Regions from separate parts of the Pseudomonas sp. P39-UII1 genome, predicted to be linked through region 2. Evidence: predicted binding sites of a transcription regulator. Region 2 holds the regulator's gene; each other region holds the start of a gene.
What was found. The regulator FliA, encoded in region 2, starts transcription of late flagellar genes. The targets are predictions, from matches to a motif close to CTAAAGTTTNNNNNNNNNNNGCCGNTAA.
Positions count from the first base shown of each region.

Region 1: the regulator FliA is predicted to act here: its motif matches at 3,167-3,194, upstream of ABEH27_RS13610 (methyl-accepting chemotaxis protein).
Region 3: the regulator FliA is predicted to act here: its motif matches at 2,823-2,850, upstream of ABEH27_RS10820 (methyl-accepting chemotaxis protein).

Region 1 covers NZ_JBDFPP010000009.1:21,842-27,597, forward strand. Annotated here, with positions in the region: gene ubiB (ubiquinone biosynthesis regulatory protein kinase UbiB) at 1-132, shown strand, start outside; gene hisI (phosphoribosyl-AMP cyclohydrolase) at 206-598, shown strand; gene ABEH27_RS13585 (phosphoribosyl-ATP diphosphatase) at 600-935, shown strand; gene ABEH27_RS13590 (twin-arginine translocase TatA/TatE family subunit) at 961-1,263, shown strand; gene tatB (Sec-independent protein translocase protein TatB) at 1,267-1,650, shown strand; gene tatC (twin-arginine translocase subunit TatC) at 1,647-2,438, shown strand; gene ABEH27_RS13605 (16S rRNA (uracil(1498)-N(3))-methyltransferase) at 2,435-3,142, shown strand; gene ABEH27_RS13610 (methyl-accepting chemotaxis protein) at 3,246-5,162, shown strand; gene ABEH27_RS13615 (methyl-accepting chemotaxis protein) at 5,315-5,756, shown strand, end outside.
Region 2 covers NZ_JBDFPP010000008.1:137,699-143,454, reverse strand. Annotated here, with positions in the region: gene ABEH27_RS13150 (chemotaxis protein CheA) at 1-1,154, opposite strand, end outside; gene ABEH27_RS13145 (protein phosphatase CheZ) at 1,167-1,955, opposite strand; gene ABEH27_RS13140 (chemotaxis response regulator CheY) at 1,974-2,348, opposite strand; gene fliA (RNA polymerase sigma factor FliA) at 2,453-3,193, opposite strand; gene fleN (flagellar synthesis regulator FleN) at 3,190-4,023, opposite strand; gene flhF (flagellar biosynthesis protein FlhF) at 4,117-5,424, opposite strand; gene flhA (flagellar biosynthesis protein FlhA) at 5,436-5,756, opposite strand, start outside.
Region 3 covers NZ_JBDFPP010000006.1:113,862-119,617, reverse strand. Annotated here, with positions in the region: gene mcpH (methyl-accepting chemotaxis protein McpH) at 1-1,909, opposite strand, end outside; gene ABEH27_RS10830 (cell division protein ZapA) at 2,107-2,409, opposite strand; gene ABEH27_RS10825 (hypothetical protein) at 2,406-2,636, opposite strand; gene ABEH27_RS10820 (methyl-accepting chemotaxis protein) at 2,914-4,539, shown strand; gene ABEH27_RS10815 (transposase) at 4,748-5,203, shown strand; gene ABEH27_RS10810 (hypothetical protein) at 5,621-5,756, shown strand, end outside.

The DNA.
Region 1 (5,756 bases), on a different contig from region 2:
GGTGCCGGCCTGCTGGGTGGCGGTGCGGTGCTGGCCGCCGGTGCTGCCGAGGCCGCCAGCCTGGCAGCCCCAGCTGCCTGGCCGGCCTGGCTGATGGTGGCTGCCGGCCTTTACCTGATCGTGCGCCAATAGCCAGCCGCGCTGCTGGCTGGCACACTAGCGCAAGGGGCCCGGTACAGGAGCGGGCCCGGCTTTGGAGTCGACGATGAAAGACTGGCTGGACGAGATCAAGTGGAACAGCGATGGCCTGGTACCGGCGATCGCCCAGGACCACAAGACCGGACGCGTACTGATGATGGCCTGGATGAACCGTGAGTCGCTGGCACTGACTGCCGCCGAGCATCGTGCCATCTACTGGTCACGCTCCCGTGGCAAGCTGTGGCGCAAGGGCGAGGAATCTGGCCATGTGCAGAAGCTGCACGAGATGCGCCTGGACTGCGATGCCGACGTGATCATCCTGATGGTCGAGCAACTGGGCCATATCGCTTGCCATACCGGCCGTGAAAGCTGCTTCTACCGCGTCTTCGAAGACGGCCAGTGGAAAACCGTCGACCCGGTGTTGAAAGACCCGGATGCCATCTACAGCGCAGGACACTGACATGAGCGATACCCTCAACCGCCTGGCCGAAGTGCTCGAAGAACGCAAGCATGCGGCACCCGACAGCTCCTATGTGGCCAGCCTGTACCACAAGGGCCTGAACAAGATCCTCGAGAAACTTGGCGAAGAGTCCGTCGAAACCATCATTGCTGCCAAGGACGCCGAGGCCAGCAAGGATTACAGCGATGTCATCTATGAAACCGCCGACCTGTGGTTTCATAGCCTGGTCATGCTCAGCGCACTGGGCCAGCATCCACAAGCCGTGCTCGATGAACTGGAGCGCCGTTTCGGCCTCTCCGGGCACGATGAAAAAGCCGCGCGCCAGCCCTCGGCCTGACCGAATAGCATTCTAGGAGAGCACCATGGGTATTTTTGACTGGAAACACTGGATCGTCCTGCTGGTCGTCGTCGTGCTGGTGTTCGGCACCAAGAAGCTGAAAAACCTGGGTGGAGACCTGGGCGAATCGATCAAGGGCTTCCGTAAAGCCATGAACGACGAAGAGACCAAGCCGGCCGAGCAGACCCCGCCGCCAGCCCAGCCGATTCCACCGGTACACACCACTCAGCCGCACGCCGCCGCGCCGCAGCAGCCGCAGCCGCAGCCGCAGGGCCACACCATCGAGGGCCAGGCCCAGCCGGTCCAAGAGCCGCAGCGGAAAGACTGAGCCATGTTCGGCATCAGCTTCAGCGAGTTGCTGCTCGTCGGCCTGGTAGCGCTGTTGGTGCTCGGCCCTGAACGCCTGCCTGGCGCCGCGCGTACTGCGGGGCTGTGGGTCGGCCGGCTCAAGCGCAGCTTCAACGCCATCAAGATGGAGGTCGAGCGCGAAATCGGCGCCGACGACATCCGCCGTCAGTTGCACAATGAGCACATCCTGCAGATGGAACAGGAAGCCAAGCGCATCCTCAACCCGCTGACGCCGCCAGCCCCGCCGCCAGCCGCTGCGGTTACCGAGCAGCCTGCCGCCACGCCAACGCCAGCGCCGGTAGCACCTGTAGCGCCGGCCACTGCGCCCGAGCAGCCCGAACAGCCTCAACCGCCGCGAGCCCCATGAGCGAAAAACCGCAAGACGACCAGCCCATGCCGCTGGTCTCGCACCTGACCGAACTGCGCACGCGCCTGTTGCGCTGCGTCGCCGCGATCTTCCTGATCTTTGCCGGGCTGTTCTCTTTCGCCCAGCAGATCTACACCCTGGTCTCGGCGCCCCTGCGCGACCACTTGCCAGCCAACGCAACGATGATCGCCACCGATGTGGCCTCGCCGTTCCTGACGCCGTTCAAGCTGACCATGATCGTCTCGCTGTTCCTGGCCATCCCGTTCATCCTGCAGCAGATCTGGGGCTTTATCGCCCCGGGGCTGTACCGCCACGAAAAACGCATCGCCATTCCGCTGCTGGTATCGAGCATCTTCCTGTTTTACGCCGGCATGGCTTTCGCCTACTTCCTGGTGTTCCCGCTGATGTTCAAATTCTTCGCCGCTGCCACACCGGCAGGCGTGGCGATGATGACCGACATCGCCAACTACCTCGATTTCGTCATGACCCTGTTCTTCGCCTTCGGCGTCGCCTTCGAAATACCGGTGGCGGTGGTGCTGCTGGTGTGGATCGGCGTGGTCGATGTGCAATACCTGAAGAAAATCCGCCCCTACGTGATCATCGGCTGCTTCGTGGTCGGCATGATCCTCACCCCGCCAGACATCTTCTCGCAGACCCTGCTCGCCGTGCCCATGTGGCTGCTGTTCGAAATCGGTGTGCTGTGTGGCAGCCTGATCCGCAAGCGCAGCCACCGCGATGATGAAGCGGCGAACGACCACAACGACCAGCCGCCAGCGACCCAACCGTGAACCTGTTGCTTCTTGAAGAGGCCGACTTCGTCTCGGCCGACCGTGTCGTCCTTGCCGATCGGCGCTTTACCCACATGCTGGAAATCCACCGTGTGGCGGTGGGCGACAGCCTGCGCGTGGGCCGTATCAACGGCCTGATGGGCAACGCCACGGTGGTGCGCCTGGAGCAGCACGAAGCCGAACTTGAAGTCGGCTTCAACCAGCCGCCGCCCGCCAAACTGCCGCTGACCCTGGTGCTGGCCGTGCCGCGACCAAAGATGCTGCGCCGGCTGTTCCAGACCGTCGCCACCCTGGGCGTACAGCGGTTGGTGCTGGTCAACAGTTACAAAGTCGAGAAAAGCTTCTGGCAGACGCCCTTTCTAACCCCCGAGAGCATCCGCGAGAACTTGATTCTGGGCCTGGAACAGGCCCGCGACACGGTGCTGCCCGAGGTAATCATCGAGAAACGCTTCAAACCGTTCGTCGAAGACCGCCTGCCCGCCATCGCCGATGGGACCCTCGGCCTGGTCGGCCACCCGGGCCCCTACCCTGCCTGCCCGCGCGCAGTCGAAGGGCCGGTAACGTTGGCGATTGGCCCGGAAGGTGGCTGGATCCCCTACGAAGTCGAACTGCTGGGCAAGGCAGGTCTGGCGCCGGTGCAGCTGGGTGAACGCATTCTGCGCGTGGAAACGGCCGTCACGGCGTTGTTATCGCGAATTTTCTGACAGCCAAGTCAGCATTTTCCACCCATCAAGTTTCCCCGACCTAGGCCGATGCTCTGGCAACACAACAATAATTCCGTGCTGCCACGTTGCCGGGGGGTCGAACATGTACCAAAGGTTTTCCCAATCGCTGGGGAATATAAGCGTCAATCGAAAATTGGGGCTGGGCTTCGGCTTGGTGCTCCTGCTCACCCTGGCCATTACCTTCACGGGCTGGAAGGGCATGGACAGCATCATCGACCGGGGCGACAAGCTGGGCAATATTTCGGTGATCCAGCAATACACCCAGGAACTGCGCATCGCTCGCCAGCATTACCAACGTCAACGCGACGCCGCCACGTTGGGCGAATTGGATCAGGCGCTGGCCAACCTCGATCACCAGGTGCAGCGGATGCTCGGGGAGATCGAACAGCCCGCAGACCGCCAGCGCCTGGAGCAGCAGCGCGAGGCCGTGCGCATCTATCAGCAGGCCCTCACCGACCTGAAGCAGGCCGGTCAGCGCCGTGACACGAGCCGCGCCATGCTGGGCGACACCGCCGACAAGGCGGTCGAGCTGATCGGCCGTGTGCAGCAGCGCCTGCTGCAGGGCGGCGATATCAACCAGTACCAGGCTGCCGTCGAGGTCAATGCCCTGGTTCAGCAGGCGCGCTTCCAGGTGCGTGGCTACACCTACAGCGGTAATGCCGACTTCCAGCAGACCGCGCTTAAGGCGATCGACCAAGCCCTCGCCGAGCTCAAGGCGCTGCCGGGCAAGCTCCCAGCCGACTATGCCGCCAGCCTCGATGACTCCGCCACCGCCTTGGCCGCTTACCGCGATGCGGTACGCCAGTTCGGCGACGCCCAGAATGCCAGCGAGCTGGCCCTGCAGCACATGGCCGATCAGGGCTCGGTGCTGTTGCAAACCAGCCAGGCGATGACCCTTTCGCAAACCGAAGTGCGTGACGCCGGCAGCCACCGGGCCAAAGTCATGCTGGGCGCAGCCACCGCCTTCGCCATGGTGCTGGGCTTGCTCGCCGCATGGGCAATCACCCGGCAGATCATCATCCCGCTGCGCCAGACCCTGGCCGCCGCCGAACGCGTGGCCAACGGCGACCTGCGCCAGGACCTGGTCAGCACCCGCCGCGACGAGCTGGGCCAGTTGCAGGCCAGCATGCAGCGCATGACCCAAGGCCTGCGCGAACTGATCGGCGGCATCGGCGACGGCGTCACCCAGATCGCCAGCGCCGCCGAAGAGCTGTCGGCTGTGACCGAGCAGACCAGCGCCGGGGTCAACAACCAGAAGGTCGAAACCGATCAGGTAGCGACCGCCATGAACGAAATGGCCGCCACCGTGCACGAAGTGGCGCGCAACGCCGAGCAGGCCTCGGAAGCGGCGCTGATGGCCGACCAACAGGCGCGTGAAGGCGATCGCGTGGTCAGCGAGGCCGTTGCGCAGATCGAGCGCCTGGCCAGCGAGGTGGTGAATTCCAGCGAAGCGATGAACCAGCTCAAAGCCGAGAGCGACAAGATTGGCAGCGTGCTCGACGTGATCAAGTCGGTTGCCCAGCAGACCAACTTGCTGGCCCTCAACGCGGCCATCGAAGCGGCCCGCGCCGGCGAGGCTGGCCGTGGCTTTGCCGTGGTGGCCGATGAAGTGCGCAGCCTGGCGCAACGCACGCAGCAGTCCACCGAGGAAATCGAAGAGCTGATTGCCGGCCTGCAAAGCGGCACCCAGCGGGTTGCCAGCGTCATGGACGCCAGCCGCCAGCTCACCGACAGCAGCGTCGAGCTTACCCGCCGTGCGGGCGGCTCGCTGGAAACCATCACCCGTACCGTGTCGTCGATCCAGGCAATGAACCAGCAGATCGCCACGGCAGCCGAGCAGCAAAGCGCCACCGCCGAAGAGATCAACCGCAGCGTGATGAACGTGCGGGATATCTCCGACCAGACCTCGGCGGCCAGTGAAGAGACGGCCAGTTCCAGTGTCGAACTGGCGCGCCTGGGCACGCACCTGCAGGGCCTGGTCGGGCGCTTCCGGCTCTAACGGCACGGCTACTAGTAATGTCCTACGAATCAGGCTGAAATTTCCTACCTGATTCTCAGGTCAAGTCCTACGGGCTCTCCGCCGATGGGCAGGTGTGTCATGCCAGCAAAGTGCTGGCATGGCTCCCCTACTCAACTGGACGGAGACTTGCCATGTTCGGCTACCTCAACCGCAGGCTCGGCAACATCAGTGTCGGCGCCAAGCTCGCCCTGGGCTTCGCCGTGGTCCTGCTGCTTACCCTGGCCACCACCGTCAGCGGCTGGCGCGCCCTGGACGGTGCCATCACCCGCTCGGAACAGCTCAGCGAAATAGGCCGGATCAACGACCTGGTCAAGGATCTGCGCGCCGAGCGCATCACCTACCGGGTGCTGGCCGATGACACCAGCAAGGCGAAGATCGCCAGTATCCTGCAGCAACTGGATGGCATGCTGACGGCGCTGCAGCAACGCAGCAGCGTCGATGAATCGCGCCAGATGCTGAGCCAGAAGCTGCAAGTGCTGCAGCGCCTGCACGACGATTTCAGCGCCCTGCAGCGCGGCGTCGAAAGCCGGCGCACCCTGCGAGCAGCCATGCAGGCGCAGGAACTGAAGCTCA
Region 2 (5,756 bases):
CCGCTGTTCAGGCCCAGGCGCACCAGGCGGTTACGCACCAGCACCAGTTCGCCGACCATGTTCATGATCTCGTCCAGGCGCGCGGTGTCGACGCGTACCGTGGTTTCCGCTTCGCTGACCGCATGCTTCTCGGCCGCCGGTGCCGGGGCACGGGCGGGTGCGGCGGGCTTGGCTGCAGCGGCAGGTGCCGGTTTGGCCACGGGCTGGCTGTGCGGCTTGGCAGCCACGGGGGCAACAACGGCAGCTGGCGCCTCGGCGGCGACGGTGTCGCCGGAGAACTTGCCTTTGCCGTGCAACTGATCGAGCAGCGCTTCGAACTCGTGCTCGCTGATTTCTTCGCTGCTGGCAGCCGCCGGCGCATCGCTTGCCACCGCTGCGCTGGCGGCCGGCAACGCATCGGCCTGGAACGTGCCTTTGCCATGCAGCTGGTCGAGCAGCGACTCGAATTCTTCGTCGGTGATCTCGTCACTTGCCGGGGCGCTGGCAGTGACCACCACCGGCTCGCTGGCGACGACCTCGGGCGAGAACTGGCCTTTGCCATGCAATTGGTCGAGCAGCGATTCGAACTCGGCGTCGGTGATCTCATCGCCGGCGCCGGTCAGGGTTTCGCCCTGCAGCTGCTGTTCGGCAGCGGCGGCTTCGGCCTTGACGGCGTCAAGCGAGTCGAGCAGCTGTTCGAATTCGGTATCGGTAATATCCGCCTCGGCGGCAGGCTCCGCCTGCACAGGTGCAGCCTCCACCACCGGCGCAGCGGCCTGGGCACTGCCCGGCTCAGCGAGCCGCGCCAGGGCTGCCAGCAACTCGGGCGTGGCCGGGGTCACTTCGCTGCGTTCGCGCACCTGGCCGAACATGCTGTTGACCGTGTCCAGTGCTTCGAGCACCACGTCCATCAGTTCAGCGTCAACCCGGCGCTCACCCTTGCGCAGGATGTCGAATACGTTCTCGGCGATATGGCAGCACTCCACCAGCTCGTTGAGCTGGAGGAAGCCGGCGCCCCCTTTTACAGTGTGGAAACCGCGAAAAATGGCATTGAGCAGGTCGGCATCGTCGGGCCGGCTTTCCAGCTCGACCAGTTGCTCGGACAGTTGCTCAAGTATTTCGCCGGCTTCTACCAGGAAATCCTGAAGGATTTCTTCATCGGCGCCGAAGCTCATCAAAGGTGCTCCTTAAAAACCCAGGCTGGACAGCAGATCATCGACATCGTCCTGACCGGACACGACGTCTTCACGCTTATCGGCATGAATCTGCGGACCTTCACCCCGAGCCGGATATTTTTCTTGATCTTTTTCAGCACGCAGCTGTTGGTGGTCATGTTCGATACCGGCAAAACGGTCGACCTGACTGGCCATCAGCACGAGCTTGAGCAGATTGCTTTCGACTTCGGTCACCAGCGCAGTCACGCGCTTGATCACCTGCCCGGTCAGGTCCTGATAGTCCTGGGCGAGCAGAATGTCATTAAGGTGGCCAGCGACCTTGCGGTTACCTTCGGCGCTGTGCGTCAGGAAACTGTCGACGCGTTTGACCAGCTCACGGAATTCCGGCGCGGCGACCTCGCGGCGCATGAAGCGCTGCCAGTCGACGCTCAGGCTCTGCGCCTCAACGGCCAGGTCTCCCAGCACAGGCGTGCTTTCCTCCACCAGGTCCATGGTGCGGTTGGCAGCCCCTTCGGTGAGCTTGACCACATAGGACAAACGCTCGGTGGCGTCGGTAATCTGCGAAACTTCCTCGGCCTGCGGCATGTGCGGGTCGATCTGGAAGCTGACGATCGCGCTGTGCAGCTCGCGGGTCAGCTTGCCGACTTCCTGGTACAGGCCACGGTCGCGGGTCTGGTTGAGCTGATGAATCAGCTGCACCGCCTCGCCGAACCGTCCCCGCTCCAGGCTTTCGACCAACTCCTGGGCATGCTTCTTCAGGGTCGATTCGAACTCCCCCAAAGACGTTTGTGTTGATTCCATGGCGCCCCCTGACCGGACTCAGCCGTTGACGCGTTCGAAGATCTTCTCGATCTTTTCTTTGAGCACCTGAGCGGTGAACGGCTTGACCACGTAACCATTCACCCCGGCCTGGGCCGCTTCGATGATCTGGTCGCGCTTGGCTTCGGCAGTCACCATCAGCACTGGCATGGCCTTCAGGCGCTCGTCCGCGCGCACCTTGCGCAGCAGGTCGATGCCGGACATGCCAGGCATGTTCCAGTCGGTCACCAGGAAGTCGTAATGCCCGGCCTGCAGCATCGGCAGCGCCGTGGTGCCGTCATCGGCTTCGTCGGTATTGGTGAAGCCCAGATCACGCAGCAGGTTCTTGATGATCCGCCGCATCGTCGAAAAGTCGTCAACGATGAGGATTTTCATGTCTTTGTTCAATTAGACCTCCAAGCAGTCTCAAACGCGCTCGGCCCCGAGCGCGCATTCAATCAATTCGGTACAACGTGAAAACGACTGCAACGACCCCGGGCTCAGCGCGCCCGCCATTCCCCCAGGCGGCTGCGCAGGCGCGCGGCGCACTGGCTGTGCAGCTGGCTGACACGCGACTCGCTGACGCCCAGGACCTCACCGATTTCCTTGAGGTTCAGCTCTTCGTCGTAGTACAGCGCCAGGACCAGCCGCTCCCGCTCGGGCAGGTTGGCGATGGCATCGGTCAGGGCAGCCTGGAAGCGCTCGTCTTCCAGGTCGCGCGACGGCTCGACCTGGCCACTGGCGCCGTCCTCGTGCAACCCTTCATGCTCGCCGTCCTGCAACAGGTCGTCGAAACTGAACAGGCGGCTACCCAAGGTATCGTTCAAAATCCCGTAGTAATCATCGAGACTCAACTGGAGTTCGGCAGCAACTTCATGATCTTTAGCGTCGCGGCCGGTTCTGGATTCCACGGCGCGCATCGCGTCGCTGACCATGCGGGTGTTGCGGTGCACCGAACGCGGTGCCCAATCACCCTTGCGCACCTCATCGAGCATCGCCCCGCGGATGCGGATACCGGCGTAGGTCTCGAAGCTGGCGCCCTTGCTGGCGTCGTACTTGTTGGCGACTTCCAGCAAACCGATCATGCCGGCCTGGATCAGGTCTTCGACCTGCACGTTGGCCGGCAAACGCGCCAGCAGGTGATAGGCAATGCGCTTGACCAGCGGGGCGTAGCGTTCGATCAGTTCGTACTGGGCGTCCTTGGACGCCTTGCTGTACATCTTGAAACCGCTCGCACTCATAGCACTGGCCCTGCACTGGTGGGTTGCACCAGGCGCTCGACGAAGAACTCCAGGTGCCCGCGCGGGTTGGCCGGCAATGGCCAGCTATCGACCTTCTGCGCAATCGCCTTGAAGGCCAGCGCGCACTTGGAACGCGGGAACGCCTCATAGACTGCCCGCTGCTTCTGCACCGCCTTGCGCACGCACTCGTCGTACGGCACGGCGCCGACATACTGCAGGGCGACGTCAAGGAAACGGTCGGTGACCTTGGTCAACTTGGCGAACAGGTTGCGCCCTTCCTGCGGGCTTTGCGCCATGTTGGCCAGCACGCGGAAACGGTTCATTCCATAGTCGCGGTTGAGCAGTTTGATCAACGCGTAGGCGTCGGTGATCGAGGTCGGCTCGTCACACACCACCAGCAGCACTTCCTGCGCCGCGCGGACGAAGCTGACCACCGAATCGCCAATGCCTGCCGCGGTGTCGATCACCAGCACATCAAGGTTGTCGCCGACTTCGCTGAATGCCTGGATCAGCCCGGCATGCTGGGCCGGGGCCAGGTGCACCATGCTCTGGGTGCCGGAGGCGGCCGGCACGATGCGCACACCGCCCGGCCCCTGCAACAGCACATCGCGAAGCTCGCAGCGCCCTTCGATGACATCGGCCAGGGTGCGTTTCGGGGTCAGGCCCAGCAACACGTCGACATTGGCCAGGCCCAGGTCAGCGTCCAGCAGCATGACCCGGCGGCCGAGCTCAGCCAGCGCCAGGGACAGGTTCACTGAAACGTTAGTCTTGCCGACGCCACCTTTACCACCGGTTACGGCGATCACCTGTACGGGATGCATGCTACCCATGTTCGTTGTTTACCTTGTCTCGCTTGGACCCAAGCCACACGAGGGGGATTACTGCAGCCCCCTTGGTGTAGGTATTTTGCAAACGCTTCATCATCAACCCGCTCGTCGTGGGTTGTGATAGAGATCAGCGAACATATCGGCCATGGCCTCTTCGCTGGGCTCGTCCTGCAACTGCACATTCACCGCCCGCGTCACCAACTGGTGCGCCCGCGGCAGGTGAAGGTCGTCAGGAATGCGCGGGCCATCGGTGAGATAGGCCACGGGCAGTTCATGACTGATGGCCAGGCTCAGCACATCGCCGAGGCTTGCCGTTTCATCAAGTTTACTCAGGATGCAACCGGCCAGGCCGCAGCGTTTGTAGCTGTGGTAGGCCGCGGTCAGCACCTGTTTCTGGCTGGTGGTGGCCAGCACGAGGTAGTTCTTCGAGGCAATGCCTCGGCTGGCCAGGCTTTCCAGTTGCATGCGCAGGGCCGGGTCGCTGGCCTGAAGGCCTGCGGTATCGATCAGCACCACGCGCTTGCGCAGCAGCGGCTCGAGCGCCTGGGCCAGCGACTGGCCCGGGTCGACATAGGTCACCGGCACATTGAGGATGCGGCCCAGGGTCTTGAGCTGTTCCTGCGCGCCGATGCGGAAGCTGTCCATGCTCACCAGGGCCAGGTTCTGCGGGCCATACTTGAGCACATAACGCGCCGCCAGCTTGGCCAGTGTGGTGGTCTTGCCCATGCCGGCGGGGCCGACCATGGCGATCACACCACCCTCTTCGATCGGCTCGATCTCGGGCACTTCGATCATCCGTGCAAGGTGCGCCAGCAACATGCGCCAGGCCTGGCGCGGCTCTTCGATCTCGGCGGTGAGCTCGAGCAGTTCGCGGGCAATCGGCCCGGACAGGCCGATGCGCTGCAGCCGGCGCCAGAGGTTGGCCTGTGCCGGCTTGCTGCCTTGCAGCTGGTTCCAGGCCAGTGAGCCGAGCTGCACTTCGAGCAGTTCGCGCAGGCCCGACAGTTCAGAGCGCATGGCGTCGAACAGGCGCGGGTCGACCGGGGCCGGGGCAGCGGCAGCAGCAGCGGCCGGCGCCTCCACGTGCGGCTCGATCAATGGCTCCGAGGCGGTCAGCGATTGCCCGGCAAACAATTGGCGGTCGCCTTCACTGGCCTCGCTGCGGTTGTCCAGTTCGGCCTGGGCAGTGGCGATGCGAGTCTGGGTCTTGCGCAGCTCTTGTTCGAGCTCGGGGTTGGGCACGCGCGGGGCCAGGGCGGACAGCTTGTAGTCCAGCGCGGCCGTCAGCTCGACACCGCCGGCGATGCGGCGGTTACCGATGATGGCGGCGTCGGAGCCCAGCTCATCACGAACCAGCTTCATGGCCTGACGCATATCGGCGGCGAAAAAACGCTTAACTTGCATAACCCACTACCTCAGCCGTTGGGGCCCACGGTGGCAACGATGGTGACTTGCTTGTTATCCGGTATTTCCTGATACGCCAGAACATGCAAATTCGGTACAGCCAGGCGACCGAAGCGCGACAGCATGGCGCGGATCGGGCCTGCGACCAGGAGGATGGCCGGTTGGCCTTGCATCTCCTGGCGCTGGGCGGCTTCGATCAGCGAACGCTGCAGCTTTTCGGCCATGCTCGGTTCAAGAAGAACACCGTCTTCCTGACCTTGCCCGGCCCTTTGCAGACTATTGAGCAAAATCTGTTCCAACCTTGGCTCAAGGGTGATCACAGGCAGCTCGGA
Region 3 (5,756 bases), on a different contig from region 2:
CCAGGTCATCAGCCAACCCGCGCAACGCCTGGCACTCCTCGCGGCAGCCCTGCACCTCTGCCGCCGTCTCCCGCGCCAGGTCGGAAATGCCCTGCACCGTGCGGTTGATCTCTTCAGTCACCGCCGACTGCTCTTCGGTCGCCGTGGCCACCTGATGGTTCATGTCGCTGATGTGTTCCACCTGGTCGGTAATCGCGCCCAGCGACGCCCCGGTACGCTGGCTCGATTCCACCCCACTGCCGGTCGCCTGCTGCCCCGCCTGCATCGAGCTCACCGCCGAACCCGCGCCCTGCTTCAGGCGCTGGATCATCTGTTGCACTTCGTCGGTGGACAACTGCGTGCGCCGCGCCAGCGTGCGCACTTCGTCGGCCACCACAGCAAACCCGCGTCCCATTTCCCCTGCCCGCGCAGCCTCGATGGCAGCGTTCAGCGCCAGCAAGTTGGTCTGTTCGGAAATGCTGCGAATAACCGCCAGAACCTCATCGATAGAGGCGACTTCGTCGGCCAACTGGCTGACTGCATCGGCCGCCTTGCCGATGTCGCCCGACATGCCCTCGATGCCCTGAATCGAACGCCGCACCACCTCACGCGCCTGCAGGGCTTCGTCGCGCGCCGCCTGCGAGGCCTGCGCCGCATCACCGGCATTGCGGGCAATGTCCTGCACGGTCAGGCCCATTTCGTGTACGGCAGTGGCAACCATTTCGGTCATTTCCTGCTGCCGCCCGGAGCGCTCGGCCGTGTTGTCCACTACCTGGGTTACCTGCTCAACCGCCCGATGCAGCCGTTCGGAAGTCTGCAACACCTCGCCAATCAGGCTGCGCTGGCTGTCGAGAAAGCGGTTGAAGCCCCGGGCCAGGTCACCCAGTTCGTCCTCGCGCGAATCGTCCAGGCGGTGGCTGAGGTCGCCTGCGCCACTGCCAATCTGCACCAGCGCAGCGGTAACGCGCCGCACAGGCCGCACCAATCCCCGCGCCAGCAGCACCACCAGCAGCAGCGACACCAGTGCCACGGCGCCACCGATCAAGCTGGTCAGCCATACCGCCTGATGCATTTGTGCGTAGATTTCCGACTCCGGCACCTCGGCCACCAGCGTCCAGTTGAGGTCGCGCAGGGGCAGGCCGAGTGCCAGGTAACGTTCGCCGTCACGGCTGAAACGGCTGTTGCGCAGGCCTTCGCCGCCGGTCATCACAGCCTTGGCAGCGTCCGTGCCGAGCTGCTCGGCGAGCTGGCGCTTGCCGCTGAAAGCAGCGTCCGGGTGCACCTGGATCAGGCCATCGTTACGCACCAGGAATACCTTGCCATGCTCGCCAAAGCTGAAGTCGTGAATCAGCTGCGACAGCTCGGTCATGCGCAGGCCCATGCCGGCCACGCCGACCAGCTTGCCGTCCTTTTCCACCCGATAGTCGATGAACAGCGCCAGTTCACCCGTGGCACCGTCGATGTCGATATTGATCAGGCGCTCGGCGCCGCCGTCGATGTAGCCGTAAAACCACTTGTCCTTGGGGTTCTCGCGGCTGAGGGTACGGTCCAGGCCATTCTCGTTGTAGTAATGGCCGGTTTCGGTTGAGACAAACAAGGTGGTGAAGGCATGGTTGCGCTGCTTGGCAGCTTGCAGGTACTCGACAAAGCGTGGCGCTTGGACAGGGTCTTCACCGGCTGCCAGCCAATCACGCAGCAGCGTGTTGCCGGCGATATCCGCCGCCGCCACCAGCGGCTGGCCGAGCATGCGCTCGATATCGTTGCGGATGGCTTCAATGCTGGCCGGCAGCGCCGTGTCGACCAGGTAGCGGTCGGTCAGGCGGTTGAGTGCCACCGTGAAGATAACGACTACTACCAGAATGCTGGCCAGCAGGGCCGCGCCCATGCTCGCGATCAACTGCCACTGGATACTCCGACGCCAGATACGCATGCCCCTGCTCCCCGCCAATTATTGTTTTGGGGGAAGTGTATACACTTACGTATGCAGTTATTCCAGTGATCCAGGACAAGAGTACGGACCCTGTGGGAGCGGGCTTGTCCCGCGAACACGGGCGAAGCCCGTGCCATCCAGCGCGGTGCCTGCGTCGCGGGACAAGCCCACAGGGTATTCACCCAGCTCTCGTGCTTTTACTGTTCGGCCATGGTCCGAACAATTGCGTCCACCGTGGCGTCGATCTGCGCCTGGGTGCGCGCAAGCGTCTGCTGATGCTCCTTCTGCAGCTCAACCTGCTTGGAGCACAGGTTCAGCGCAGCCAGCACCAGCAGCTTGTCACCGATCAGGGTCGGGTACGAACGCTTGGTCTCGGCCAGAGCGGTGTTCAACATCCGCACCGCCTGTGCCAGGGTTTCTTCCTGGCCTTCGGGCGCCTTGATCGAATAGTCGCTGCCAAGGATCGACACGACATTGACCGGCTGCGCGTGCAGGCTCATGCGTTGACGACACCTGCACTGGCGCGCTCAACCAGCGCCTGGATACGCGCGGCGGTGGCGCCGTTCTTTTCTTCCTGCTCCATCAGCGACAGTTGCAGGGTTTCGTTTTCTTCTTTGGCCTGGGCCAGTTCCTGGCCGAGGGTAGTGTTCTGCTCGGTGAGTTGAGCGTTTTTCTGCATCAGGTCGCTGACCAGTTGCTCGATTTGATTCAGGGAAGCTTCCAGCATGGGTATATCTCAGGTTGTTGCAAAGGGCGCACACGATAAAGAAAAGCGCGAGCCATCGCCATTAAATAACGGATTCACAAGGTTTCTTAGCCCGAAGATTGACAGGGTATCCGGCCCCTTGTTCCGGCCTGGGTCAACCGCCGGTCAGGTAAATAGATAGCTGGCTCACCTATTTGCGCGCTCACGCTCAAGACTGGCCGGTCACGACCGATAGCCAGGCAAGTCATATTCTGTCGCACGGACTGCGCCTTCCTCCCTTGCCTGGATTCCTCCCCCCATGTCTCTACGCAACATGAACATCGCCCCGCGCGCATTGCTAGGCTTCGCCTTGATCGGCCTGCTCATGCTCGGCCTTGGTATTTTCTCGCTGATGCAGATGGGCAACATCCGCCAGGCGGGCGTCGCCATCGAGAACATCAGCGTACCCAGCATCAAGACCCTCGATGAGCTGACCTCGCTCAACCTGCGCATGCGCACGCTTTCCTACCGCCTGCTGCTCAACCGCGAGCCGGAAACCCAGCGCGACACCCTCAACCTGCTGGACCAGCGCAACGCCCAGATCGACCGCGCCCGCCAGGCTTACCTGCCGATGATCGGCGCGGCCGACGAACAGGCCGCCTTCGACCAGTACAGCGAACTGCTCAACCAGTACCGCCAGCTGGAGTCGCGCATGCGCACCCTGAGCCAGGCCAACCGCACCGACGAACTGCGTGACCTGCTCAACCGCGACCTGCTGGCCAACTCCGAGCAGATCAACAAGGTCATGGACACCCTGGTGCGGATCAACACCGACCAGACCCGCGCCACCAACGAAACCGCCGCCAGCCAGTACGCCGCGGCCTTCGCCCTGGTGATCGGCCTGCTGATTGCCGCGGCCGTGCTGACCTTCGTCTGCGCGTTGCTGCTGACCCGCAGCATCGTCAAACCCATCGACGAAGCCTTGCAGGCTGCCGAGCAGATTGCCGACGGTGACCTGACCCATACCATCCGCGCCGAAGGCACCGATGAGGCCGCGCGCCTGCTGCGCGCGATGGCGCGCATGCAGGACAAATTGCGCGACACCCTGCAACTGATCGCTGGCTCCGCCACCCAGCTGGCGTCGGCTGCCGAAGAGCTGAACGCCGTTACCGACGAAAGCGCGCGTGGCCTGCAGCAGCAGAACAACGAGATCGAGCAGGCCGCCACAGCGGTTACCGAAATGACCAGCGCCGTCGAAGAAGTGGCGCGTAACGCTGTAAGCACCTCGGAAGCCTCCAGCGAAGCCAGCCGCTCGACCGGCGACGGCCGTGACCTGGTGCTGGAAACCGTAAGTGCCATCGAGCGCATGAGCGGCGATGTGCAATCCACCGCCAAACTGATCACCCACCTGGCCGAACAATCGCGCGACATCGGCAAAGTACTGGATGTGATCCGTGGCCTTGCTGACCAGACCAACCTGCTGGCACTCAACGCCGCGATCGAGGCAGCCCGGGCCGGTGAAGCGGGCCGTGGCTTTGCCGTGGTGGCGGACGAGGTGCGCGCCCTGGCGCACCGCACCCAGCAGTCGACCAGCGAAATCGAGCGGATGATCGGCAGCATCCAGGGCGGTACCGAAGAGGCGGTTGAATCGATGCGCACCAGCACCGAACGCGCCGAGTCGACGCTGAACATCGCCAAAGGTGCCGGCATGGCGCTGGACACCATTGCCGGTGCGGTCGCGCAAATCAACGAACGTAACCTGGTAATCGCCAGCGCGGCGGAAGAGCAGGCCCAAGTGGCGCGGGAGGTTGACCGCAACCTCGTGAACATCAATGACCTGTCGGTGCAGAGCGCGACCGGGGCGCATCAGACCAGCGCGGCGAGCGCTGAATTGTCGCGTCTCGCTGTGGACTTGAATGGGCTGGTGGCTCGCTTCCGCACCTGACATGGATGGGGCCGCTTTGCGGCCCATTCGCGGGGCAAGCCCGCTCCCACAGGTATTCCACTGCCCTCAGGTGCAGTGCAATACCTGTGGGAGCGGGCTTGCCCCGCGAATGGGCCGGCCCTGCCACCCAATATCCAGCAACCATTGCGCACCTCGAACTGACACCAGCTGACCTAGTGTTTCCCTGAGTCTTCAAAGGGAGCAACACATGGACCGTGCCCAATCCCACCTACTGCGCCGTGGCCGCTTGTCTCAGCCTGGCAGGCTCTATTTGCTGACCACCGTCACTCACGAGCGCAAACGCATCTTCACCCACTTCCAGTTAGCCCGCTGCGTGATCCATCAACTGAGGCAAACCGAGCTCGATGGACTTTGCCGATCCCTGGCCTGGGTGGTCATGCCAGACCATGTTCATTGGCTGATCGAATTACGAAGTGGCACGCTGTGCTGCTTGATGCGCAGGTTCAAGTCGCGCAGCAGTCATGCGCTTTATCAACTCGGCATGCCGCGCCGGAAGGTATGGCAACCGGGCTATCAGGACCATGCCTTGCGCCGTGAGGAGAATGTTGTGCACGTGGCCAGGTACATCGTTGCCAATCCCATAAGAGCAGGGTTGGTTCGCCGTGCTAGCGATTATCCGCATTGGGATGCGGTATGGATTTGAGGGCCTCTTCGCGGGGCAAGCCCGCAGGTACTCCACTGCCCTCAGGTTCAGTGCAAAACCTGTGGGAGCGGGCTTGCCCCGCGAATGGGCCGGCAGCCGTAAGACATTTCTGAATTTGAAACCAAATACTTCAAGATTGGGATACTTGGGAATTATCCTACGCGCGCTGCTGAAGTGTCGCTGTTGTCGGGGAAATGCCTCAGGGATAACGTTTTCGGGTCGCTTCGGCGACCGGGCATGAGAACCCGATATTTAGCTAGCAGCACCATTATGGTGGCCGTATGTGGGCGGGCTTTTGCCTGGCCGAGTGTTTGCTAGCTTCTATCGGCTTTCTCACACCTGCATACGGCTGCCACCCTCAATCCATGAGAAAGATTCAGGTGGTAGTTCCCTTTGTCATGAAGCTGGAATTACATCATGAAAAAGATCGTCCCAGACCCACCCCACCGCAAACCCATCACCACCCCCTTCTTCACCTTCCAATCCGACATGTACCCACCCGACGCCCTGGCTCACGTCAGCGAGCTACTGCGCGGCGTCATCGAAACCATCG